Regions from separate parts of the Nisaea sp. genome, predicted to be linked through region 1. Evidence: riboswitches for the same ligand, from Rfam matches in the RefSeq annotation. Region 1 holds a riboswitch; the other holds the start of a gene.
The links. A riboswitch is a leader RNA that binds a small molecule or an ion and turns the genes downstream of it on or off. The one in region 1 is predicted to bind S-adenosylmethionine.

Region 1 (12,170 bases):
GGCCTCTATATCGTCCAGCGGATCGTCGCCGCACATGGTGGTGAAATCGGGGTCGAAAGCGAACCGGATACCGGAGCGACTTTCCGCATCCGGTTCGCTCCTGATATCGCCGGCCCGCAGCCACGGGAGCTCAACGTTGAAACCCCGGAGGTTTTGTAAAGTCTCATCGCGGTGATCGCTTCCTATAGTCACGATCAAACATACGTTGCTCGGTGGGGCGTCAGGCGCTGGCGACGGCCTGGGCGGTGGATTGCGACGTTTTTTCGGAAGGTTGTCGGGGCATCAAGGCCGAGCGACGGAAAGTAAAAAGGAGCGCCGAAGCGCTCCTTTTTCGATCAGTTTTTTCCGTCCCGCGTCAGTCGAGCGCCTGGACGATTTCCTCGCACATCTTCTTCGCGTCTGAGAACAGCATCATCGTGTTGTCGCGGAAGAACAGCTCGTTCTCGACCCCGGCATAGCCCGAAGACATACCGCGTTTCACGAACAGAACCGTCTTGGCGTTCTCCACGTCGAGGATCGGCATGCCGTAGATCGGGCTGGCCGGATCGGTTTTCGCCGCCGGGTTGGTGACGTCGTTCGCGCCGATCACGAAGGCGACGTCGGTCTGGGCGAAATCGCGGTTGATCTCTTCCAGCTCCAGCACGTCTTCATAGGGCACGTTGGCTTCCGCCAGCAGCACGTTCATGTGCCCTGGCATGCGGCCCGCCACAGGGTGGATGGCGTAACGCACTTTCACGCCTTTACCCTTCAGGATGTCGCCCAGTTCCCGCAAGGCATGCTGGGCCTGTGCGACCGCCATGCCGTAGCCCGGCACGATGACGACGGAGGAGGCGTTCTCCATGATGAAGGCCGCATCGTCGGCGCTGCCGGACTTGACCGACTTGTCGCCGCCCGGGCCGCCCATCGCCGCCGCTGCGTCGCTTTCGCCGCCGAAGCCGCCGAGGATGACGCTGAAGAAGGAGCGGTTCATCCCCTTGCACATGATGTAGCTGAGGATCGCGCCGGAGGAGCCGACAAGCGCCCCCGTGATGATCAGCAGCGAGTTGCCGAGGGTGAAGCCGATGCCGCAGGCGGCCCAGCCGGAATAGGAGTTCAGCATCGAGATCACGACGGGCATGTCGGCGCCGCCGATCGGGATGATGATCAGGATGCCCAGCACCAGGGCGAGCACGAAGACGGCCCAGAAGGCGGCCGGGCTCTGGTCGATACACAGCCAGACAACCAGCGCGACCATCAGCAGGCCGAGTGCCGCGTTCAGCGGATGCTGGCCGGAGAAGGTGACCGGTGCGCCGGAAAGGATGCCCTGCAGCTTGCCGAAGGCGATGATCGATCCGGTGAAGGTTACCGCGCCGATTGCGAGACCAACGGCCATTTCAACCAGCGAGCCGACGGCGATGTTGCCGGGCGTGCCGATGCCATAGGCCTCGGGCCTGAAGAACGCGGCCGCAGCGACGAAACAGGCAGCGAGGCCGACCAGGCTGTGGAAGGCCGCGACCAGCTGCGGCAGGGCTGTCATCTCGATCTTGCGGGCGATGAAGGCACCTATGGAGCCACCGATGACGATACCGGCGAGGATGGTGCCGTAGCTCATCACTTCCGGCATGGCGATGGTGGTGAGGATGGCAATCACCATACCTGCGATGCCGAACATGTTGCCCTGTCGGGCACTGTCCGGAGAGCTGAGGCCCTTCAGCGCCATGATGAAGCAGATGCTGGAGATCAGATAAAGGACGGCTGAGAGATTCTCGGTCATGTCTATATCCCCCGCCTCAGCGCTTTTTCTTGAACATGGAAAGCATGCGCTGCGTGACGATGAAGCCGCCGAAGATATTCACCGACGCCAGCACTACGGCACAGAAGCCCATGATCTGGGAAAAGTTCGTTTCCGCCGGACCGGCGGCGATCAGGGCGCCGACGATGATCACGGAGGAGATTGCGTTGGTCACGCCCATCAGCGGCGAATGCAGTGCCGGTGTGACCCGCCAGACGACGTAGTAGCCGACGAAGCAGGCCAGGATGAAGACCGTGAAAAGCGAGATGAAGCTGTAGGGGCCGGAATGGGCGGCCTCTGTTACTTGGCTGGCGACTCCGCCCGCATCCGTCGCGAATTGCGCCATCTCGCCCGCCAGGCTCGCGGCCTGCTCGGCGAGGGCTTTCGCCTTCTGTTCAATCTGGGTGGCATCCATGATCAGGCATCCCCCTCTTTATCGGAACCGGCCGCGGGCGCTGTCGCCGAAGTTGCCGTCGCGGCTTTCGGTTTGGCGGGCGCCTTGGCGGTTTTCGCTGCTGGTTTAGAGGTTGTTTTCGACGCTGCCGGCTTGCGGGCCGCGCGTGGTTTCGCAGCAGGTTTCGCTGCAGTTTTTTCCGCCGCAACCGCCTGAACGGCCGGGTGCACGACCTTGCCGTCCTGGGTGATCAGTGAGCCCTTCACGATCTCGTCTTCAAGATCGATCTTCAGGCTCTTGGCTTCCGCGTCATAGAGCGGCGTCAGGAAGTTCAGCACGTTCTTGGCATAAAGCGCGCTGGCATCGACAGCGATCCGGCTCGGCACGTTGGCATGGCCGACAATGGCGACGCCGTGCTTGCGCACCACTTTGCCGTATTCGGAGAGCGGACAGTTGCCGCCCTGCTCGACGGCGAGATCGACGATCACCGAGCCCGGCTTCATCGTCTTCACCATTTCCTCGGTGATGAGTACCGGCGCCGGGCGCCCGGGGATCAGCGCCGTGCAGATGACGATATCCTGCTTCTTCAGTGTCTCCGCGATCAGCTCTGCCTGTTTCTTCTTGTAGGCGTCGCTCATTTCCTTGGCGTAACCACCGGCGGTTTCCGCTTCCTTGAACTCCTCGTCCTCGACCGCGACGAAGGTGCCGCCGAGGCTTTCGACCTGTTCCTTGGAGGCGGGGCGCACGTCAGTCGCCGAGACAACGGCGCCAAGGCGCTTGGCGGTGGCGATGGCCTGCAGGCCGGCAACACCGGCGCCCATGACGAGAACCCGGGCCGGCGGTACGGTGCCGGCGGCGGTCATCATCATCGGGAAGGCGCGGCCGAACTCGTTGCAGGCATCCAGCACGGATTTGTAGCCGGCGAGGTTTGCCTGGCTGGAGAGCACGTCCATGCTCTGCGCCCGGGTGATCCGGGGGACCATTTCCAGTGCGAATGTCGTGATCTTCTTGGCAGCGAGCGCATCGATCAGCGCCCGCTCCTTATAAGGCTCCATCAGCGAGATCAGGGTCGCGCCGCTCTTCATCAGGGCGATCTCGTCCGCTTCGCCGGTAACCTCGGCACCGGAGCCGATGGGCTTGCGGACCTTGAGTACGACATCCGCGCTGCCGAGCGCGTCCTTCGCGGTCTTGACGATCTTCGCACCCGCAGCCTCAAGAGCCGCGTCCGTGAAGGCCGCGCTCAGACCCGCGCCGGTTTCGATGGCAACCTCGAAGCCCATGGCGACGTATTTTTTAACTGTATCCGGCGATGCGGCGACGCGCGCCTCGTATGGTCGCCTTTCTTTAGCGATGCCGATTTTCATTCGCGTTTCTCCTGTACGTTCTGCGATCGTTCTCTCGCAGGGCCGACGAAGGCCGAGAGTGCCGCGCTGCAGCAACCATGGCAAGACCCGGTCTTATCGGATGGTGGATTGTCGCCGGTTTACTTCGACTGTGGCGCGATCCGCCGCGCGCCGGTCCGCCAATGCGCGGAAGGCCTTCTTGCACTGTGTATCCAATAGGATAAGGCCCTGCGCCTGGGTCAAGCGACTCTGGCATTCCTGCTTCAGGCGATCTTCGACGGCATCCCAGGCTGCGGCGATCCACCGCGCTTCTTCCGCATAGTACTGGTCTCGTTCAGCGACAGTGTCGAACCTGTTTCGCTGCAACCGGATGCGGACCCATGCCGGAAAGTCTCCGGCCCCGGCGCTTTTTTCGCGCTTTGGATAGGGGGCGAACGCGAGATCGATGGCTCCCGGCTGAGTCATGCGCTCGGCCAGACGCATGCTTTTGTTGACGTGCATGGCTTTACGCTGCCGTACAAGTCCGTCCCCGAAGCAGTCGATGACGGGATTGTCTCCATATTCATAGAGCGGGACGAGGCGCGGCGTGGTGACGGTCAGAGGTGGGCTCTTGCCTCCGGTCACAATGCAGCGCTGACCTGTCGGCACGGTATCGACCAGGGTGAGTGGCAAGGCATCGTCACGCAGAGGGTTCGCCGGGAATGAGCCGCTCGGCGGTGGCGGGTCGGCGCAGGCCGCTGCGAGAAAAAGTGTGACCGCAAGACCGGCCATGGCTCGGGCGTTTATCATGCGCTGCTGTCCAGCCAGATCGTGACCGGCCCATCATTGATCAGGGAAACCTTCATGTCTGCCCCAAACCGACCGGTTTCGACCGGCAGGCCCGCTGATTTCAGACATGAGCCGAAATGTTCGACGAGGGAGTTCGCCAGATCCGGCGCGGCGGCGCCGATGAAGCTCGGCCGGTTGCCCTTTCGGGTATCGGCGGCGAGGGTGAATTGCGAGACGACCAGCACGCGGCCGCCGATATCGGCGACGGAGCGGTTCATCTTCCCGGCATCGTCCTCGAAAATCCTGAGTTTCGCGGTCTTCACAGCAAGCCGTTCGGCTTCCGCCTGCCCGTCGCCCTCGACGGCGCACACCAGGGCCAGAAGACCGGGGCCGATCTCACCGACAATGACACCGTCGATCCTGACGGCGGCTTCACTCACTCTTTGTAGCAGTACGCGCATTCCGGACGTTCCCTTGCATGCGGGCGAAAGTGAAACGGGCCGATCCTGAAAGAAGCGGATGAATAAGGCCGGCTGTACTCACTCCTCGGCGTCGTCATCCTCGTCGTCTTCAACCTCGACCTCTACAGGCACGCCCGGCAATTGCTTGCGGGTGCGGAAGGAGAGGGCGGTTTTCACGTGGGAGACGTTCGGTGCCGGGGTGAGGCGGGTGGTCAGGAATTTCTGGAAAGTGTCCCAGTCCTTGGCGACCACTTTCAGCAGGAAATCGGTCTCCCCGGACAGCATGTGGCACTCGCGCACCTCGGGCCAGTCTTCGACCATTTCCTCGAAGGCGACCAGATCGTCTTCGGCCTGGCTGTTGAGGCCGACGAAAGCGAAGATCGTGACCTTGTAGCCGAGCGCCTCCGGATTGACGTCCGCATGATAGCCGCGAATGAAGCCGGCCTCTTCGAGCGCGCGCACGCGCCGCAGGCATGGAGGCGCGGAAATACCGGCCCGGTTCGCAAGATCCACGTTGGTCATGCGCCCATTGTCCTGCAGGTCGCGAAGGATGCGTCGGTCGATACGGTCAAGCTTGACGCGCCGCATGGCGGATGACTCCTGGTTCGATTGAGTGACCGGCAGCGGAAGGTTTCCCTTGCCGGATATTGCAGTGCAGAATAAAGCAGGTGGGATCGTTCGCGCAAGATTATTACATCTCCTTGTCATATTCGTGCGTAAATATTGTGATGGAGCATCCTATGAGTCAGCCGGTGGATGTGTCGGCCTGGGTCGTCAGCGACGGAACCCGGGGCATGGAGGTGCAGTCGATTGCTCTCGCACGGGCACTCGGCATTGAGCCCGTGATGAAACGTATCCGCCCTTCCCCGCTGCTGCGCGCCTTTCCGGCGCTGGGGAGCTGGCGGATGATTCCGTCGAGCGCTGGGGGCGACCCGCTCACGCCGCCCTGGCCGGATCTTGTCATCGGATGCGGCCGGCGCAATGCGGGCGCTGTGCTTTCGGTCAAGGCGCGGTCGGGCGGCCATAGCTTTGCTGTGCAGATCCAGGATCCGCGAATCGATCCGGAGTTGTTCGACGCGCTGATCGTTCCGGAACACGATCCGGCGCGGGGCGATAATGTGATCGTGACCACGGCTTCCCTGAACAGCCTCGCGACCCTCGATCTGCGGGCCGAGGCGAAACGCTTCAGCCATATGGTCCAGCCGTTGCCGGGGCCGCGCGTGCTTGTCGCGGTCGGCGGTGCCACCCGTCGGCAAAAGGTCGAGGATGCGCTGGTGGACCGGTTTGTCGGTAACCTTGTGCGGCTGATCGACAGCGGCTGCGGCTTGATGATCACGGCCTCCCGGCGGACGCCGGAGCGGCTGGTCCAGGCGCTTTCCGCTCTCGGGCAGAATGAGGCAGCCGCCTGCTTCTGGAACGGGGAGGGGGAGAACCCCTATCTCGGTTTCATCGGCGCGGCTGACGCCATTGTGGTTACATCCGACTCGGTGAACATGGTCTCCGAAGCCTGTTCATCGGGCAAAGGCGTCTATGTCGCCGATCTGTTGGTGCCGACAGGCCGGATTGCCGCTTTCCATCAAAATCTGCGGGCTCGAAAACTGACACGGCCGTTCGACGGGCATGTTGAGCCGTTTCTGTATGAGCCGCTGAACGATGCCGTGAGCGTAGCGGAGGCGTTGTGTCCGATGCTGGAGCGCCATCTGAAGCAGTGCGGCCGCTAACGGCTTGCAAGAGTGCGGCTCAGTCGAGCCTGTAAGACGCAATCACTTTGCCGTTCTGGTTTCCTGTCTCGATAAAACCGAGCGCGCGATAGAAGGACTGGGCGCCCGCGTTCTCTTCCCTGATTACAGCACGGATCGTTCGGAACCCCAGGCGCTTAAGCTGCTTCAGCATTTCATTGAAGAGGCTTCGGCCGACACCCCGGCGGGACGCTTTCAGATCCACGAAAGTGCTGATGTCGCACTGCGTGGGACGATCGGGGTCAGGCAGGCAATCCTGGACGCCAAGAAAAGTGTCCGTCGCATCTTCAATCGCTGCCAGATAGGCGGATCGGTTTGGCAGGGTCCGGATGAAGCTCTCCTGATCCGGCCCCGTTATGGTTTTGGTCATGGCAGTGAGTCTGCCGTCCGCGATAATCGGGTTTATCAGGTCGGCAATGGCAGTAGCGTCCGTGACCTTTATCTGCCGCACCCGGAATGCGCTTTGGGCCGTTATCATGTTTGCATTTCATTGGGGCGGGGCACGGCGATGCCGAGGAGCTGGTCGACATTTTCCCGGTCACTTGCCAGAGGGAAGAGGCCGCGCCAGATATTGATTTGATCGATCCTGTCGTGAGGAATGGCGCCAACCCAGAAGGTCGGGGTTCTCTCCTCTACGGTTCTGTCGAAGCTGTCGAGCATGAACCGGCGGTCGCTTTTCTCGAATACCTTGGACGCAAGCTGGCGCGTCGGATCGCGCCCGACAAGAGAGACATTGCTGGTTCCGTTCAACCTGTAGCAATAGTCCAGTGCGCCATCAGGCGCCCTTATTACATCCATCAGGAATATCCACGGAAGAACATCCCGCGGAAGGTTCTCGGGTTTGAAATCGGTGCGGGCAGGAAGGGTCGGCTCTACGGCCAGTCCACGCCAGAACCGGTAGGCGGTCCTTGTGAGCGAATCCTCGGGTACTTCGTCCAGCGTGATGCGCTTGAGGAAAAGAAATGCAGATCTTTTAATCGCAGACTGGTCGGGATGGCCCATACGTGCCTTCCTGATTGCTTTCCGAATCTCGGTGGGTCGTTAATCCAATAATAGTACAAATTATAGCTAAAGCTACTTTTGAGATGCTATTTCATATCGCCCGACAGGCGGCGCGGCTCGCCGATACCGAGGATCATATTCACTGTTTTCCGGTCACTCGCCAGCGGGAAAATGCCGCGCCAGACGGCAACAGTCTCGTAGCGTGCATGCGGGATACCGGCCTTCCAGAAGGTCGGTATCGCCTGATGCACTGTTAGGTCGAGACTTTCGTTGAGGTATCTGAGCTCCGGCGTTGAAAAATATTCTGTGTTCAGGTGGCCGGTCGGGTCGAAACCGATCGTCGCAACGGCGCTTGTTCCCATGAGCTTGCAGCGGTAGTCGAGGGTGCCGTTCTCGTTGCGCACCACTTTATGCAGGAAGACCCATGGCATGATCTTACGGGGCACGTCCGTCGCGTCGAAGTCGCTCCGGGCCGGCAGGGATGGCTCCGGAGCCAGAGCCCGCCAGAATGCATAGGCTGTTCTGATCAGTGAGTCCTTGGGCAGATCCTCAAGATCAATCCGTTTCGCGAACAGAAAATCTGTTTTACTGAAAGGTTGCCGTCCCCATTGGGCCATTGTGTGCCCCTAATTTGTATCGCTTTTTACGCGTTTTATATAATTAGTAGGGCAATTCCTTTTAAAATCCAGCTTTTCGTTAGACTGCGGGGCGTTAGAACTTGCCGAGTGCCTTTGTGAAATCGGCAATCAGATCGCCCTTGCTTTCAATGCCCGCAGAAATCCGGACCAGACCTTGACCGATGCCGAGTGCCTGGCGGTCGGCCTCTTCCATCGCCCGGTGTGTGGTCGTGTAGGGATGGGTGATCAGGCTCTTTGTATCGCCGAGATTGTTCGAGATATCGACGATCGTGAGGCCGTTCAGAAGCTTGAAGGCAGCCTCTTTGCCGCCCTTGACGTCGAACGAGACAAGAGTGCCGAAGCCGCTCATCTGCTTCGCCGCCAGCGCGTGCTGCGGGTGGGAGGCGAGTCCGGGATAGATGACCCGCGAGATGGCGGCATGGCTTTCCAGGAATTCGGCGATGGCCTGCGCGTTCTCGGACTGGCGGCGCACACGGAGGTCGAGAGTCTCAAGGCCTTTCAGCAAGACCCAGGCATTGAACGGGCTGAGACAGCCGCCGGTATGGCGCATGAAAGGCTCAAGATAATCCTTGCGGAACTCTTTCGAACAGAGCACGGCTCCGCCCAAGGTCCGGCCCTGGCCGTCGATATGCTTGGTGCCGGAATAGACTGAGATGTCGGCGCCGAGGCGGATCGGCTGCTGCAGGATCGGGGTCGAGAAGACGTTATCGACGACGACGCGTGCACCGGCCTGCTTGGCGATGGCGACAACAGCCGGAATGTCGATGATCTCCAGGGTCGGGTTGGAGGGGGTCTCGAAGAAGAAAACCTTGGTGTTCGGTTTGACCGCGCTTTGCCACTGGGCGATGTCGGTGCCGTCGATCAGCGTCGCCTCAATCCCGAACTTCGGGAAGATCTTGGTCACGATGTGATGGCAGGAGCCGAACAGGGCCCGGGCTGCGACCACGTGATCTCCCGTCTTGAGCTGGCAGATCAGGGCTGCCCAGACTGCGGCCATGCCGCTGGCGGTGGCGAAACAGGTCTCGGCGTCTTCCAGCAGGGCCATCCGATCCTCGAACATCTGGACCGTCGGGTTGCCGTATCGGGAATAAACGAAACCGTCTTCCTCGCCGTTGAAGCGAGCCTCGGCCGATTCCGGGCTGTCATAGACATAGCCAGACGTGAGGAACAGGGCCTCTGAGGTCTCTCCGAACTCCGACCGGTTGGTGCCGCCGCGCACCAGGCGGGTTTCCAGATTCCAGTCGGCGGCTTCGGTGAAGGCGGGGCTGGTTTTGTCGGACATGGTCGTCTGCTCCTTGGTCTCTGATTGGGCCCACGGGAGCATTCCCCGTGGCGCTTTAGCACTTGGTGACGCGGATGCAAGCTGCCCTCAAATCCCGCGGGTCCAATCGGCTGGACCAAGCCTGAAACAAAAAAATCCGTCGCGGCGGTGCCGGACGGATCGAAATCCCTCTTTAGCCGCATTTTTAAAGCGCCCGCAATCTGAGTCTCAAATCGGCGCTGGGTTCTGCAATAGACGAGGGCGGCAGGGCATGTCAAGCGCCAGGCCGTCACGGGATGGGTTTTAACAGTTTTGAAACAGCTCTATCCATGGGTAGAGACGAAAACATGTTACTCTACCTTAGAAGGTTTTTCTAAGCGTGCCACAGAGCATGCAGACATGGAGAGAATGATGACTGGGTTCTGCCGGTTGAAGAATGTTTTTGTCTCCGCAGCGCTGCTTTTGGGCCTTGGAACAGGTCTTGCTGCCGCGACCTGCCCGGAAGAGCAGAGTGCTCCGGTCCTGCCGACGGATCTTGAACTGTGCCGGAAACTTGATTCCGTCGTCCGCGATCCTTCCGCGCTGCCGCTGCGGGAATACGAATTGAAGCTGCAGGAATATTTCGTGAATTTCTGCCATCGCGACAAGACGTCCGGCTGGGTGCGGGACAAGTTTGTCCGTGATACCGGACCAGAGACGGCGCATCTGACCGGCGGTGAGTGGATCGGGACCTATCACGGCACGCATGCGCCGGTGGTGATCTGGTACTCGCCGGAAATGTTCGATTGGATCAAGGACAACCGGACCCCGGCGGACGAGGATTCGGGCACGGACAAGGCGCCCGTTCCGGACGGTGCGATCATGGTGAAGGAGATGTACTCCTCCCCGGCATCGGTCTGTTCTGCGGTGGAGCCGGAGAAGCTGATCCCGAACATCCACGGCGCCGCGATCATGGTGCGTGATTCCAAGAAAAGTCATGACGGCTGGTTCTGGGGCTGGTTTGGCTGGAAAGGCTGGGCTCCGGACTATCCGGCGAACCAGTCCTCCAACCTGATGGTCAATATGGGGTTCGCGCAATACTGCATGAACTGCCATGCCTCCGCCCGGGACAACATGACCTTCTCCTCGCAGAAGAATATCGAGGGGGAGCCGGGGCATCCGCTGGTGTTCCTCAATCAGGACGAGGACCCGACGCCGGACACGGCCTCGAACCATCCGGTCGTCACATTACCGACTGATCAGGTCCGACGGCTGGGACAACCTCTCTATGCCTACAATCCCGCATTCACAGAGGCCTTCCAGTGGAACGGGCCCGGGGCGGCACCGGACTATGCGACTGTCCCGAAGATGCCGTCGGAGACTTATGACGAAACCTTTGTGGCCGCCGGCGGCCCGACGATCCATGACGAATATCTGACCTCCAGCCAGTGTCTTGGCTGCCACGATGCGGGCAGCACGGGCTTGCAGTTCGATATGACGGAGCCTGTGTCGCCAGATTATGGCGACGGCTCGGATGCCGCGGCCGGAAAGATGTGGAACCATTCTCCCTATGGCTCCTGGCGGACATCCCCGATGGGGCTGGCCGGACGTGATCCGATCTTCTTCGCCCAGCTCGCGAGCGAGACCCAGACCTTCCATAAAGCCGACGCCAAGCTGGTCGAGAACACCTGCCTCGGCTGTCACGGCATTCTGGGGCAGCGTCAGTACGGCATCGATGTCAGTACCGGCAAGATCAAGCCGTTCGCCACCATGCCGAAGGGTGAGGACCCGGCTGGCTGCGGAGCCTTCACCCGCGAAGTGGTCGAGGCGACGCCGTGGCCATCCGAAAAAGCCAGGAACGAGCATGTCGAATATGCCGATTACGGGGCTTTGGCCCGGGACGGTATTTCCTGCACCTCCTGTCATCGCATGGTGCTCGGCGAAAACATCTCCGACGAGGTGAAGGAGCGACCCGAGAACAAATGCGTGGTCGAGCGGCAGGCCTTCCTCAATCCGGACGTTGACGGGTTTGCCAAAACCTTCACCGGCTCGTTTTTGGTCGGTGGTCCGGAGGTGATCTTCGGGCCGTTCGAGGACCCGAAGACAGCGCCGATGGTGGACTCCCTTGGCAACAAGCCGGCGCATAACACAACCCTCGCCATGTCGGAGACCTGCGGCACCTGTCACACGGTCCACCTGCCGGTGATGCATGAGGGCAAGACCGTCGGTCATGTCTATGAGCAGCTGACCTATCCGGAATGGGCCTTTAGTGCCTATCGCACCGGAACCTCGCCGGACGGCCCATTGCCTGAAGGTGCGGGCTCTATCTCAAAGAGCTGCCAGGACTGCCACATGCCGTCGAAGACAGCGGACGGGAAGCCGGTGAAATCGCGGATCGCGAGCATCCAGGAATTCTCCAATTTCCCGCAGGCCGAATTCAATCGCGGCCCGGATGAAATCGATCTGCCGGTGCGCGAGGGCTTTGCCGAGCACACGCTGGTCGGGCTCAACGTCTTCCTCACCAGCATGGCCCAGCAATTCCCGGACGTGCTCGGCATCAGGACCCAGGACCCGATGATGGGCAAGAAGGGCATGGACCCGTTGATCTATACCGAGCAGAAGATGCTGGATCAGGCGGCGAAGGCGACGGCCGATCTTGCGGTCACCAAAGTCTCTATAGACACTGACAAGGCGCTTCTTGAGGCGGATGTCTCCATCACCAATCATGTCGGGCACAAGTTCCCGTCGGGGGTCGGCTTCCGCCGGGCATTCGTGACCTTTGACGTCATGGACCGGCTGGGGAATGTGATCTGG
Region 2 (12,170 bases), on a different contig from region 1:
AGCTTCACGTCATGGGCGACGTTTTCCATCGAGATTGCGATGTTTTGGTCGAAACGCCGCTCGACGGCGGGCATGTTGCGCTCTGTTGTCTCGATACTGCCTTCCCAGGTATCGACACAATGAATCTCGATGGGTTTCCGGTCGCCGAGTTTCTCGATAACGAAGCAGGCGCTTGCGCCTTCGTAGGATCCGATTTCTAGGACTTTGGATGGGTTCGCGCGAGGGATCAGGGCTTCCCAACGCGGTTTCGAGATTTCAAACCAATCCGTCGTAAATTCCGGAGCCGCCTGTTGGACCATGTCGTTTACCGAGTTTTTCTCTCTGAGCGTATTTCGGAGCGAGAAAAACTCATAACGTTAGTGCGGACAAATGATTTTTGTCTTTTTCTGAGGGGATTAATGCAATGCTTGATCATTGCCGCAAGCCTGCATCCCAAAGTTTTAAGCGCGCGTTGAAGTGGGGAGCCAGGGTTTGTTCGCCGGCCTTGCCGCAGTGCAATGCATCGGGTAGTTTCCTGCGCTTCATTCCCGCCGAACCAAATGGTGCCCGATGACCGATCGTATCCTCATTCTCGATTTCGGCAGTCAGGTCACACAGCTGATCGCACGCCGTGTCCGCGAAGCTGGTGTCTATTGCGAAATCATGCCCTTCAACACACCGGTCGAGAAGATCGAGGCGTTCGGGGCCAAGGCCTACATATTGTCGGGTGGACCGGCCTCCGTGGTCGCCGAGGAAACCCCCAGAGCACCCCAGCTCGTTTTCGACTCGGGCCTGCCGGTGCTTGGCATCTGTTACGGCCAGCAGACCATGTGCCACCAGCTCGGTGGACGGGTCGAGACTTCGGACCATCGCGAATTCGGGCGCGCCTTCGTTGACGTGAAGGACAATTGTATCCTGTTTGACGGGGTGTGGGAGACCGGCGCCAGCGAGCAGGTCTGGATGAGCCACGGTGACCGGGTGATCGAACTGCCGGAAGGTTTCCGGGTCGTCGCTTCCAGTGAGGGCGCACCGTTTGCCGTCGTTGCTGATGACGCGCGCCGCTATTACGCCACCATGTTTCATCCCGAAGTGGTGCACACGCCGCATGGTGCCGCGCTGCTCTCCAACTTCGTGCACAAGGTCGCGGGCTGCGCCGGCGACTGGACAATGGCGTCCTTCAAGGATCAGGCGATCCAGCAGATCCGCGATCAGGTTGGTGACGGGAAAGTCATCTGCGGTCTCTCCGGTGGTGTCGACAGCTCCGTGGCCGCTGTGCTGATCCATGAGGCGATCGGTGACCAGCTCACCTGCGTCTTCGTCGATCACGGCATGCTGCGCCAAGGCGAGGCGGAAGAGGTCGTGCGGCTGTTCGGCGACAATTACAACATCCCGCTGATCCATAAGAATGCGAGCGATCTGTTCCTCGGCGCGCTGGCAGGCGAGACCGACCCGGAGAAGAAGCGCAAGACCATCGGCTCGCTCTTCATCGATGTGTTCCAGGAAGAGGCGAACAAGATCGAGGGCGCCGCGTTCCTGGCCCAGGGTACGCTCTATCCTGACGTGATCGAGAGCGTCTCCTTCATTGGCGGGCCGAGCGTTACCATCAAGAGCCATCACAATGTCGGCGGTCTGCCGGAGCGGATGAACCTGAAGCTGGTCGAGCCGCTGCGCGAGTTGTTCAAGGATGAGGTCCGCGATCTTGGTCGCGAACTCGGTCTGCCGGAAAGCCTGGTCGGCCGCCACCCGTTCCCCGGCCCGGGCCTCGCGATTCGTATCCCCGGCAGCGACATCACCCGCGAGAAGCTCGATATCCTGCGTAAGGCCGACGCGGTCTATCTGGAAGAGATCCGCAATGCCGGTCTCTACGACGCCATTTGGCAGGCTTTTGCCGTGCTGCTGCCGGTCCGCACCGTTGGCGTCATGGGCGACGGCCGGACGTACGACTTCGCCTGCGCCCTGCGCGCCGTCACCTCGACCGACGGCATGACGGCGGACTATTACCATTTCGACCACGACTTCCTCAGTCGGGTCTCCACGCGCATCATCAACGAGTGCAAGGGCATCAACCGGGTGACCTACGACATCACCTCGAAGCCTCCGGGGACGATTGAGTGGGAGTGATCCTCTAACTAACGGATTGATTATATGGGTATTTGTCAGGCGTGGCTGTGCCTGACTGGAGTTCCAATAACTGAATGAGGCTTCACCGGGCTCCTTGAGCAGGCACCCAAATTGCTTGCCTCTGAGATCGCCGCTCGGTTTCCTTATTGTTTGTATGTCGCTTAAGGCGTGAGGCAGATTTTGTCAGTGAAGAAAAACTGCTTTGACGAAATCAGACTTACCTTAGCCATCATCGTTTTTTTCAGTCATGCGCAGGAAATATCCGGCGCGTTCATGTGGCCTGACATTTTTGATTTTAATTTTGCAATAAAAGGGTTCTTCGCAATAAGCGGGTATCTGGTCACGAAAAGCTATTTCTCCAGCGCGTCCGTTTATGACTTTTTTGAAAAAAGAGTAAGGCGGATTTATCCGGCATATAGTGCTGTGATTGGATATGGCTTGCTGATCGGTCTTGCCATTACGTCCCTGGGTTTCGGGGAGTTTTTCACGTCATCGTCTACATACAAGTATCTGTTTTTCAATTTGATCTTCCTGAATTTTTTGCAGCCAACCATTCCCGGAGTTTTCGAGGGCTGGACTATAAGTGCGGTCAATGGGGCTCTCTGGACGATCAAGATAGAGATCATGCTCTACCTGCTGATTCCCCTTATCGTCTTTCTCTATCGAAAGATCGGACTATTCGCGGGGTTCTGCCTGATGTTCGCGGGCGGGGTGTTGTGGTTTACCTATTTCACTTATGGCTTCGATCATCCGATGGGGGTGGTTCTGGCGCGGCAGTTTCCCGGGCAGCTTCCGTACTTCGTGTTGGGGAGTTTTCTTGCCGCGAAGGAGTTCCGGCCCGGAGTTCGGTATGCGCTGTTTCTGGTGAGCGCGGTTTATCTGCTGCTCGATGTGCCGCCGGGAATTGCCGACTATGCGAACATGGCTATGTATCCACTGTTCGTCATCGGCCTGTCGCAAATCGGCTGGCTGAGTGTCGGGGTCGGCAGGATCGGGGATTTATCCTACGGGGTATACTTGTTCCATTTTCCGACATTGCAGCTTCTGAAGTATTTCGGACTGTTTGAGCTGTATCCGTACGGCACCCTGATCGCAGCCGCTTTCATCACGCTTGTTCTGGCATATGTGTCCTGGGTTTTCGTCGAGAGAAAATTCCTGAAGCGCTCTTCACACTATGTGCATGAAAGCCATTCTCGGACATAAGGACCCGCGCCGGATCATGCGGTTTCGTTATCCGCCGGGCGCATGGCGCGCACGGCGGCGGAAACCTGCTGGTGTCTCGCCGGTACGTACTGTGAAGAAGCGGGAAAAGTACGACGGTGAGGAGAAATCCAGTGCGTAGGCAATTTCAGCGACCGGATGATCGCTGAAGACCAACCGGCGTTTGGCTTCCAAGAGTATCCTATCCTGAATGATTTCACCTGCGGTGCATCCGGTCACGGCCTTCACGGTGCGGGAGAGATGCGTCGGGGTGACGGAGGTCATGGCGGCGTATGCGGCGACCGATCTGGCGGCGGGCATGTGCTGATCCAGCAACTCCTGAAAGCGCTGCACCAGCCGGCTGCCCCGGCTGGCTCCGGTGGGCTGGGTGTCCGGAGCGCCTGAAAGTCCCCGGTAGAGGGCGAGTAAAAGCAACTGGAACAGGGCTTCCAGAGCCAGGCCGCGATCCATGCCATGGCGCTGGTGTTCCTCTTCTATCCTGCGCACCAGAAGCTGTATTTCGGCCAGGAGGGGCGCGCGTTCATCCCCCAGCAAGACCTGCGGTTTCTGGGTTTTTTCCCGCAGCCATGGCCGCCCTTCCGTCAGCCGGGCGACGTCGGTGCTCGGTATCGTAATCACCCATCCCAGCATTTCCGGCTCGTAATCGAAGCCGTGGCGGCACAAAGCCGGGGCCCAGACGAGCGCGGGGCTGGGCAGTGAGGCGTGACGGTCATCGATCTGCCCCGTGACGTATCCCCGGCCAAACACGAAGAGCTGCGATAGTCCCTCGTGATAATGCGGGGCGACGCTCCAGTTGTGGATATGACGGCGCTCGGCGATCCGCTCGCAATTCAGCAGGCCGACATGAGCGGACGGGGAGCCCAGGACATATTGGTGCCGGTCGAGAGGGGCATCATTCATGGCGCGCCTGAAATATTGAGATAGTGCAATTTATAGTCACGAGAGTGGCTTGATCCTGTCCGGGGTGAGCCTGACTCTCGAAGAAATCTATCCCGGCGAACAATCGGCCGAAATTGAATAATGAAAATAGCGAGGGGAGGATGTGATGCATATTGGCATTGCGGGAGCAGGGATTGGTGGTTTAACCGCAGCCCTTTGTTTGCACGAGCGGGGCTTTTCCGTCCAAGTCTACGAGGCGGTGGAAGACATAAGCCCCTTGGGTGTCGGCATCAATGTCATGCCGCACGCCTCGGCGATCTTGCGGGAATTGGGGCTGGCGGACGTGCTGGACGCAACCGCCATTCAAACCCGCTGCATAGAATACCGGACCAGATACGGCCATTTGATCCAGTCAGACCCGCGCAACATGGAGGCGGGTTTCGCCGCGCCACAATATTCGATCCATCGGGGTGAGCTGCAGTTCCTGCTGCTGGATGCGGTGAAAGAGCGCCTGGGCGGCAATGCCGTGGTCATCGGAAAGAAGGTGTCAGGCTTCGTACAGGACGAGGCGGTGGTGACAATGCGTTTCGCCGACGGTGATAGCGCCGAATGCGATCTGCTGATCGGGGCGGATGGTCTGCATTCGGCGATCCGTGCGCAGATACACCCGGATGAAGGGCCGCTGCATTATGAGGGAACGATGATGTGGCGCGGGGCGGTGGCCACGGACATGATCGGCGATGGCCGAACGATGATGATCGTCGGAGATCATAACGTTAAGTTCGTCACCTACCCGATCAGCGAGCAGGCCCGGCGGCAGGGGAAAGCCCTCACCAATTGGGTGGCGGAGTTGCGCCGCGACCAGCCACGCCATGTTCAGGATGCGGACTGGACCCGGCAGGGAACACGAGAATTCATCGAGGCGTTCAAGGAGTTTGCGCTGGCGGACATGAATGTCGCCGCAGTCATGGAGGCGACGGAACAGATAACCGAGTTTCCGATGGTTGACCGTGATCCGGTCGATTTCTGGACTGTTGGGCGGGTGACCTTGTTGGGCGATGCAGCGCATCCGATGTATCCGATCGGCGCCAATGGCGCCTCCCAGGCGATCATCGACGCGCGTACTCTCGCGGATATAGTGGCCCAACAACCTGGCCCGGACGGTCTGCTTGCCTATGAGGAATTGCGGTGCCCCGCAACCTCGAAACTGGTTCTGACCAACCGCCGCTCGGGCCCCGAAAGAGTGCTGGATATTGCCGCCGCACGGGTGACCGGTCCTGACGACAGGATCGAGGATCTGATTTCGGCGGAAGAGCTTGAGGAAGTTGCTGCGGGCTATCGAGAGGTTGCAGGCTTTCGCAAGAAGGCATCCGGATCCGGGAGGGAAGGAAAATGACCCGATATTTTACGGAAGAGGCTTCCGCCGAAGCGGTGCACGATCGCATGGGAGAGGATATCAGTCCCAGGCTTGCAGTGGTGATGAGCTCTCTCGTGAAGCATCTGCACCCTTTCGCAAAGGAAGTGGATCTCACGCAGGAAGAATGGGAGTTCGGCATCGACTTCCTGACCCGGACGGGGCAGCTCTGTTCCGGTGAACGGCAGGAATTTATCCTGCTGTCCGACACACTTGGTTTCTCGATGCTGGTCGACGCGATCAACAACCGCCGTCCGGCCAGGGCGACGGAGAGTACGGTCTTCGGTCCGTTCCATGTGGATGGTGCGCCGGTGCGGCAGATGGGGGAGAGCATCTGTCTCGACGGCAAGGGGGAGCAATGCCTGTTCGAGGGGCGCGTCCTTGATCTTGAGGGGCGGCCGGTTGCAGGCGCGAAGCTCGATGTCTGGTCGGACAACGCGGACGGTTTCTACGATGTGCAACAGCCGGAGCAGCAACCGAAATGGAACAACAGGGGCGTTTTCATTGCCGGTGAGGACGGTGCCTACAGCTTCGTCGGTATAAAGCCTGTCTCCTATCCAATCCCGGATGACGGTCCCGTCGGGAAAATGCTCAATGCTTTGGGGCGACATCCCTACCGGCCCGCGCATATGCATTTTCTGGTGACGGCGCCCGGTTATCAGAAGCTGGTGACGCACACTTTCGTTGAGGGAGATCCGTATCTGTCGTCCGATGCGGTTTTCGGCGTGAAGCAGAGCCTTTTGGCATCATTTGAACGGACAGATGGCGAAGTCCCGTGGCGCTCACGCTTTGATTTCGTGCTGAACCCGTCTGGCGAGTGAATTCGAACGCCATGTCGGAACTCGCGCTATGCTGCCGGAGTAAAGTTCGTACTTGATCGGGCCGGGGGCATTTTTTTGACGGGCGGTATACTCACTCTGACCATGAATCCCGCAGTCGACGTGTCGGCTGTGACAGACCATGTGGTTCCAACCAATAAACTCCGATGCCGGGATGCCAGCCGCGATTCCGGGGGCGGCGGCATCAATGTCGCCCGTGTGATCGGACGCCTCGGCGGTGCCTGCCGCGCGATTTATACGGCAGGGGGCGCACTCGGGCAGCAGCTCCGCGATATACTGCAAGAGCAGGGTGTCGACAGCATCGCCATCGACGTTGCCGCCGAAACGCGGGAGAGCTTTTCCGTAACGGAGGCGCGCAGCGGTGCGCAATACCGGTTCGTTCTCCCCGGAGAAGCACTCGACCGGAAGGATTGGCAGGCCTGTATCGATACCGTCGCCACCTATGCCGAGCCGCATCACTATGTCGTCGCGAGCGGCAGCCTGCCGCCGGGTGCACCGGACGATCTATATGCACGGCTCGCCGAAAAACTCTCCGACCAAGACGTCCGGCTTGTTGTCGACAGCTCGGGGCCGGCCCTGGGTGCCGCACTACGCCATGGCATCCATATGGCCAAGCCCAATCTGCAGGAATTGCGCGATCTGACCGGTGCGCCGCTTGAGTGTCGCGCGGACTGGGAAGAGGCTGCCACCGGACTGGTCCGGGATGGCCGGGCGGAAATCCTCTTGCTGACCCTCGGAGAGGAGGGCGCGTTCCTGGTAACCCGCGATCTTCGGGTGCGCGCGGATGCGGTGCCGGTCAAAGCCATCAGTGCCGTGGGCGCGGGGGACAGCTTCCTTGCCGCGATGGTCTGGCGGCTGGTGTCGGGCGATGAGCCAGAGGCGGCGTTCAGATACGCCATTGCGGCTGGCTCGGCCGCGCTTCTGACACCGGGTACTGATCTCTGCCATAAAGAGGATGTGGAACGGCTGCTCGATCAGGTCCGGACGAAACGGATTGATGTGGCCTCGATCGATAGCAATAAAGGATAGTTGGCTTTCACTTTCCGCGCTGGTCGGCGGGCGATTTCATCTCTACAAAATTTGCGCGCAGCGCTTTTCCCCAGGACCGAAAAAAACATGCCAACGACCATCGTTAAATCTGCGGTCGACGCGGAATCTCCGCGTGTCGGTATCGCTTTCGGCTTAATGGCGGCGGTCATCTGGGGCGGTTTCCTCGTGGTGTCCCGGCATGGTGTCGTGCTCGGCCTCGAAGCGGTCGATATCGCTTTTCTCCGTTACGCCTCGGCAGCCTTGGTGATGCTGCCGATATTGCTGCGCCAGCCGGGGCGGAGGGAATTGGTGCAACTCGGCTGGTTCAAGCCGTTGATGCTCGCTGCGCTTGCGGGGCCATTGTTTCTGATCGTCGGGGCCAGCGGGTTTTATTTCGCCCCGGCGGCGCATGCGGCGGTTATCCAGCCGGGCGGCATGACGCTGACCAGCGTCTGTTTCGCCGCGATCCTGTTCGGCGAGCGACTGACACCGGCCAAGCTGACAGGCCTCGCGCTGCTTGTCATCGGGCTGGCGACGATTGCCGGACCGGACCTGTTCTCGGGGCAGTCAGAAGCGTGGAAGGGCGATATCCTGTTCGCGACCGCGGGCACGATGTTCGCCGGTTTTACAATCCTGGTACGCCGCTGGCGGATCAGTGCCTGGACTTCGACCGCCATCGTCTCCGTTCTGTCCGGTTTTCTCTTCGGGCCGCTCTACCTCATGGTTTGGGGGCCGGAGCGTCTGCTGGCGACGCCATTTGAGGCAATCGTCGAACAGGTCGTCGTGCAGGGAATTCTGTCTGCCGTGGTCGCCCTTTTTGCCTTCGCGCGTGCCGTTCATCATCTCGGCCCCGGCCGAGCCTCCTTCTTTCCGGCGATGGCGCCGTCCATGGCAATCCTGATTGCCATACCGGTGCTTGGCGAATTTCCAAGCATCCTGCAATGGGCGGGCCTGGCAATTGCCACGCTGGGCCTCGTCATTGCTCTACGCCGTCCTACGCGGCTCTCCCCGACGGCTTGAAGGATGATTTCCCGGGATTGCGAATTAGACGGGCATCCAGCGACGGAATTGCCAAACGCGCCCGCTTCGATTAAATATCAGTCTGCATCAAGAGTTGAGCCGACGCTCAACGCCAACCTGCTCTCCGGGCAAGGTGGCGCTCCTCTAAAGGAAGATGTGGCCGAACCGGCAACTAATCGGGTCTCGCCATAATGTCTGCTCTGCTCGATGCGCCGGAACAGCAGAGGACGTTTAAATGCCGATCATGATTCCGAACGATCTTCCCGCTTTCGCTGCGCTCGAAGCCGAAGGCGTTATGGTCATGCGCGAGGCGGATGCCATCCGTCAGGATGTGCGGCCTCTCAAGATCGGCTTGTTGAATCTGATGCCGGACAAGATCCGTACGGAAACCCAGATAGCCCGTCTGCTCGGTGCCGGACCGCTGCAGGTTGAGCTGTCCCTGATCAAGATGACGGACCATGTGTCGCGTAACGCCTCCGCGGAGCACATGATTTCCTTCTATCAGCCATGGGAGGACGTGCAGGACGAGAAGTTCGACGGGCTTGTGATCACCGGGGCTCCCGTCGAGAAGATGGAATATGAGGACGTGTCCTATTGGCCCGAGCTGTGCCGGATTTTCGATTGGACGCGGACCCATGTGCATTCGAGTTTCATGATCTGCTGGGCTGCGCAGGCTGCGCTCTATCACTTTCACGGGGTTCCGAAACACGCGCTTCCGCAGAAGGCGTTCGGCGTCTACCGGCATCGCAACATGGCGCCGGCATCGCCGTACCTGCGTGGCTTCTCGGATGATTTCTCCATACCGGTGTCCCGCTGGACCGAAATCCGCTCAGCCGACATTCCGGAGGATTCTGGCATCACGACCCTGATGGACTCCGCCGAGAAGGGCCCGTGTCTGCTTGAGGACAAAGCGCGGCACACGCTCTTCATGTTCAATCACATCGAGTATGATTCCGACTCGCTCAGCGACGAGTATTTCCGTGATCGGGAGCGTGGTCTCGATACCGCGCTGCCACACGATTATTTCCCGGACAACGATCCGGAGCAGGCACCAAAAAACCATTGGCGCAGCCATGCACATCTGCTGTTCGCCAACTGGATCAACCAGATCTACCAGACCACGCCGTTCGACATGGCGCTGATCGGAAGCGGGTCGGAAGAGACCTGACCCGCCGGACTGGCGCCCACCATCATTATGAGCACGCGCCAGTCATCTCTTTTTGTCCGGGCGGCAATCTTCTAACGTCCGACACGAGCAAGTCTGAAGACGCAGAAGCAAGAGGCGTCAGTATCAAAAAAGCGGGGTAGGAAATGACAGATTCAAAGGTTGCCATCATTACGGGGGCCGCGCGCGGTATCGGCCTGGCGGCGGCACTCAAGTTTCTTGACGAGGGCTGGCGCGTGGCGCTGCTGGACCGGGACAGGGAGACGCTGACACAGGCGATGGAAGATATCGGTCACCGCAATGGCGCAATGCCGATCTTTGCCGATGTCTCGGATCCGGATCAGGTACGCCGGGCGGTCGAGGAGACCGAGGCCGCATTCGGGCGCATCGATGCGCTGGTCAACAATGCCGGGATTGCGAATTTCAAGCCGGTACTGGAGACCAGCTTCGAGGAATGGTCCGAGATCATGGCAACCAATCTCAACGGGCCGTTTCTCTGCACCAACGCCGTCGCGCCGGTGATGTTGAAAAACGGTGGCGGAGCGGTTGTGAACATCGCCTCTATCTCCGGCTTTCGCGCAAGCACGCTCCGCGTTGCCTATGGCACCAGCAAGGCAGGGGTATTGCATCTGACCAAGCAGCAGGCGGCCGAGCTCGGTAGTGTAGGTATCCGGGTTAATGCGGTTTGCCCCGGCCCGGTGGACACGGCGATGGCGCTGAAAGTCCATACACCGGAAATTCGGGCCGATTATCACGCCAACATCCCGATGAACCGCTATGGCCTCGAGACGGAATTGGCCGAAGCGATCTTCTTTCTCTCAAGCGACAAGGCGAGTTATATCAACGGTCAGTATCTTGCGGTCGATGGCGGGTTCGAGGCGACCGGGATCGGGCTTTCGACATTGCGTGAAGATTACTAAACCTGAGAGGTTCGACCTTTCAGGCTCTGGCTTCCGGACATTTCACTGGAGCATTCTGCTGTGCCGCAAAAGCGATGCAGGAAAGCATTACGGGTTATCGGAGGGGGATTTTTCGGCCTTCTCCTCGGAGCCGGGCTTTACCTAGGCGGGCTTCAGTTGACCGGCAATTTCCACACCGTCATTCCCGGAACGCTCTATCGGTCCGCTCAGCCAAGCGCTGCGGATATTTCCAAATACCACCAGGCGTACGGCATCAAGACGATTGTAAACCTGCGTGGAGAGCATACCGGTAAGGGCTGGTATGAGGCGGAAGTTGCCGAGGCGGATCGTCTCGGTATCGACCATGTCGATTTCTACATGTCCGCGTCTCTTGAATTGTCGCAGGAAAAAGCCGCAGAGCTCCTGTTGGTTTTCGAGCGGGCAGAGAGGCCGGTGCTGATCCATTGCAAGGCCGGCGCCGATCGGAGTGGACTTGCGGCAGCGCTGTATTTAGCGGCGGTCACCAAACATGGCGAAGAGGCTGCTGAAGAACAGATATCTTTGCGCTATGGGCATGTCTCCATACCATTTGCGGGAGCATTTGCCATGGATGAAACGTTTGAAGTTCTCGAGCCCTGGCTCGGATTTCCGGACTCCTGAGCCTGAAGGACATGAATGGCAAAGATTATCGGATTTCCCGGGTGCCGCTTTTCTCAAGCAGGCAACAATTCAATCTACTTTCCGGTTTCTAGCGTTAATCGATTTGGATTTACGAATTGATATTAATCTTGGGTTGATTTTTTCGATGTTTCCAGATGGGCAAAATTTCTATTTTTGCCGTTGGTGTGTTTCCTAAGGTTCTATAATCCCACTAAAATTTTGTTCTGAATCAGGATTCCAGACAAATAATTTGAGTTCCGGCGAGGCTGGCCGATGCCTGTTGTCTCGGCCATTTGGTAAACCCTTGCGGTGCAGCCGAGTACTGATGTATGGTTTGCCGCGATTTTGGAGTACGCATCTAAAAATTGCGTGTTTTGATGGGCTCTTTTCAGCAATAGCCCGCGTCGGGACGTGTGATTGATCTTCCTGCGGCCGTTTGGGATCGGCTCAGGGTGGCGGGCCGGGGCTTCGTCTCCGGCTCGCCGCGTCAGCATTCCCATGCTCTTGTAAGTGCCGCTAAACGAAGCTCCCCAGCGTCTCCGCACATTCCGAGAGCAGTGCGGCTTTCGCGGCACAAACCTCCATCTCCTCAAACCGCGCCGCAGGCCCAACGATGCCGAGAGCGGCTTTTGCGATATTGTTCGATCCCATGACAGGGACTGCGATGGAAGCGACGCCGGGCTCGTATTCGCCTGTGACGTGGGCGAACCCGCGTGCGCGGGTCGTTGCAAGGTCGGCAAGAACTGCGTCCGGGTCTGTCTTGGTTGCTGGAGTATAGGCGGCGGTCGGCTCGGCGAGGATGCGTTCGATTTCTCCAGGCTCGCTGAAAGCCAGAAGCACGCGACCGATCGCGGTCGCGGTCAGCGGCAATCTCGACCCGATGCTGAAGCCGGACGTGATCAGCGCCGGATCGCCGGGAGAATAGGCAACATAGATTGCGTCCG

Region 2: it holds a riboswitch for S-adenosylmethionine, as region 1 does, so the genes downstream of both, metA (homoserine O-acetyltransferase MetA) here and metZ (O-succinylhomoserine sulfhydrylase) in region 1, are expected to answer to the same signal.

Annotation. Positions count from the first base shown of each region.
Region 1 covers NZ_JAXMNY010000002.1:370,790-382,959, reverse strand. The annotation lists gene VOI22_RS11445 (CHASE2 domain-containing protein) at 1-159, shown strand, start outside; gene VOI22_RS11440 (NAD(P)(+) transhydrogenase (Re/Si-specific) subunit beta) at 356-1,753, opposite strand; gene VOI22_RS11435 (NAD(P) transhydrogenase subunit alpha) at 1,770-2,186, opposite strand; gene VOI22_RS11430 (Re/Si-specific NAD(P)(+) transhydrogenase subunit alpha) at 2,189-3,529, opposite strand; gene VOI22_RS11425 (hypothetical protein) at 3,623-4,297, opposite strand; gene dtd (D-aminoacyl-tRNA deacylase) at 4,294-4,737, opposite strand; gene VOI22_RS11415 (Lrp/AsnC family transcriptional regulator) at 4,816-5,325, opposite strand; gene VOI22_RS11410 (mitochondrial fission ELM1 family protein) at 5,478-6,458, shown strand; gene VOI22_RS11405 (GNAT family N-acetyltransferase) at 6,478-6,954, opposite strand; gene VOI22_RS11400 (PAS domain-containing protein) at 6,951-7,478, opposite strand; gene VOI22_RS11395 (PAS domain-containing protein) at 7,565-8,095, opposite strand; gene metZ (O-succinylhomoserine sulfhydrylase) at 8,190-9,398, opposite strand; SAM riboswitch at 9,550-9,627, opposite strand; gene VOI22_RS11385 (cytochrome P460 family protein) at 9,786-12,170, shown strand, end outside.
Region 2 covers NZ_JAXMNY010000001.1:381,539-393,708, forward strand. The annotation lists gene VOI22_RS01760 (class I SAM-dependent methyltransferase) at 1-299, opposite strand, end outside; gene guaA (glutamine-hydrolyzing GMP synthase) at 550-2,100, shown strand; gene VOI22_RS01770 (acyltransferase) at 2,287-3,303, shown strand; gene VOI22_RS01775 (helix-turn-helix domain-containing protein) at 3,331-4,221, opposite strand; gene VOI22_RS01780 (FAD-dependent monooxygenase) at 4,367-5,596, shown strand; gene VOI22_RS01785 (intradiol ring-cleavage dioxygenase) at 5,593-6,435, shown strand; gene VOI22_RS01790 (1-phosphofructokinase family hexose kinase) at 6,511-7,482, shown strand; gene VOI22_RS01795 (DMT family transporter) at 7,570-8,502, shown strand; SAM-I-IV-variant riboswitch at 8,582-8,688, shown strand; gene metA (homoserine O-acetyltransferase MetA) at 8,738-9,670, shown strand; gene VOI22_RS01805 (SDR family oxidoreductase) at 9,814-10,587, shown strand; gene VOI22_RS01810 (tyrosine-protein phosphatase) at 10,648-11,226, shown strand; gene VOI22_RS01815 (IclR family transcriptional regulator) at 11,743-12,170, opposite strand, start outside.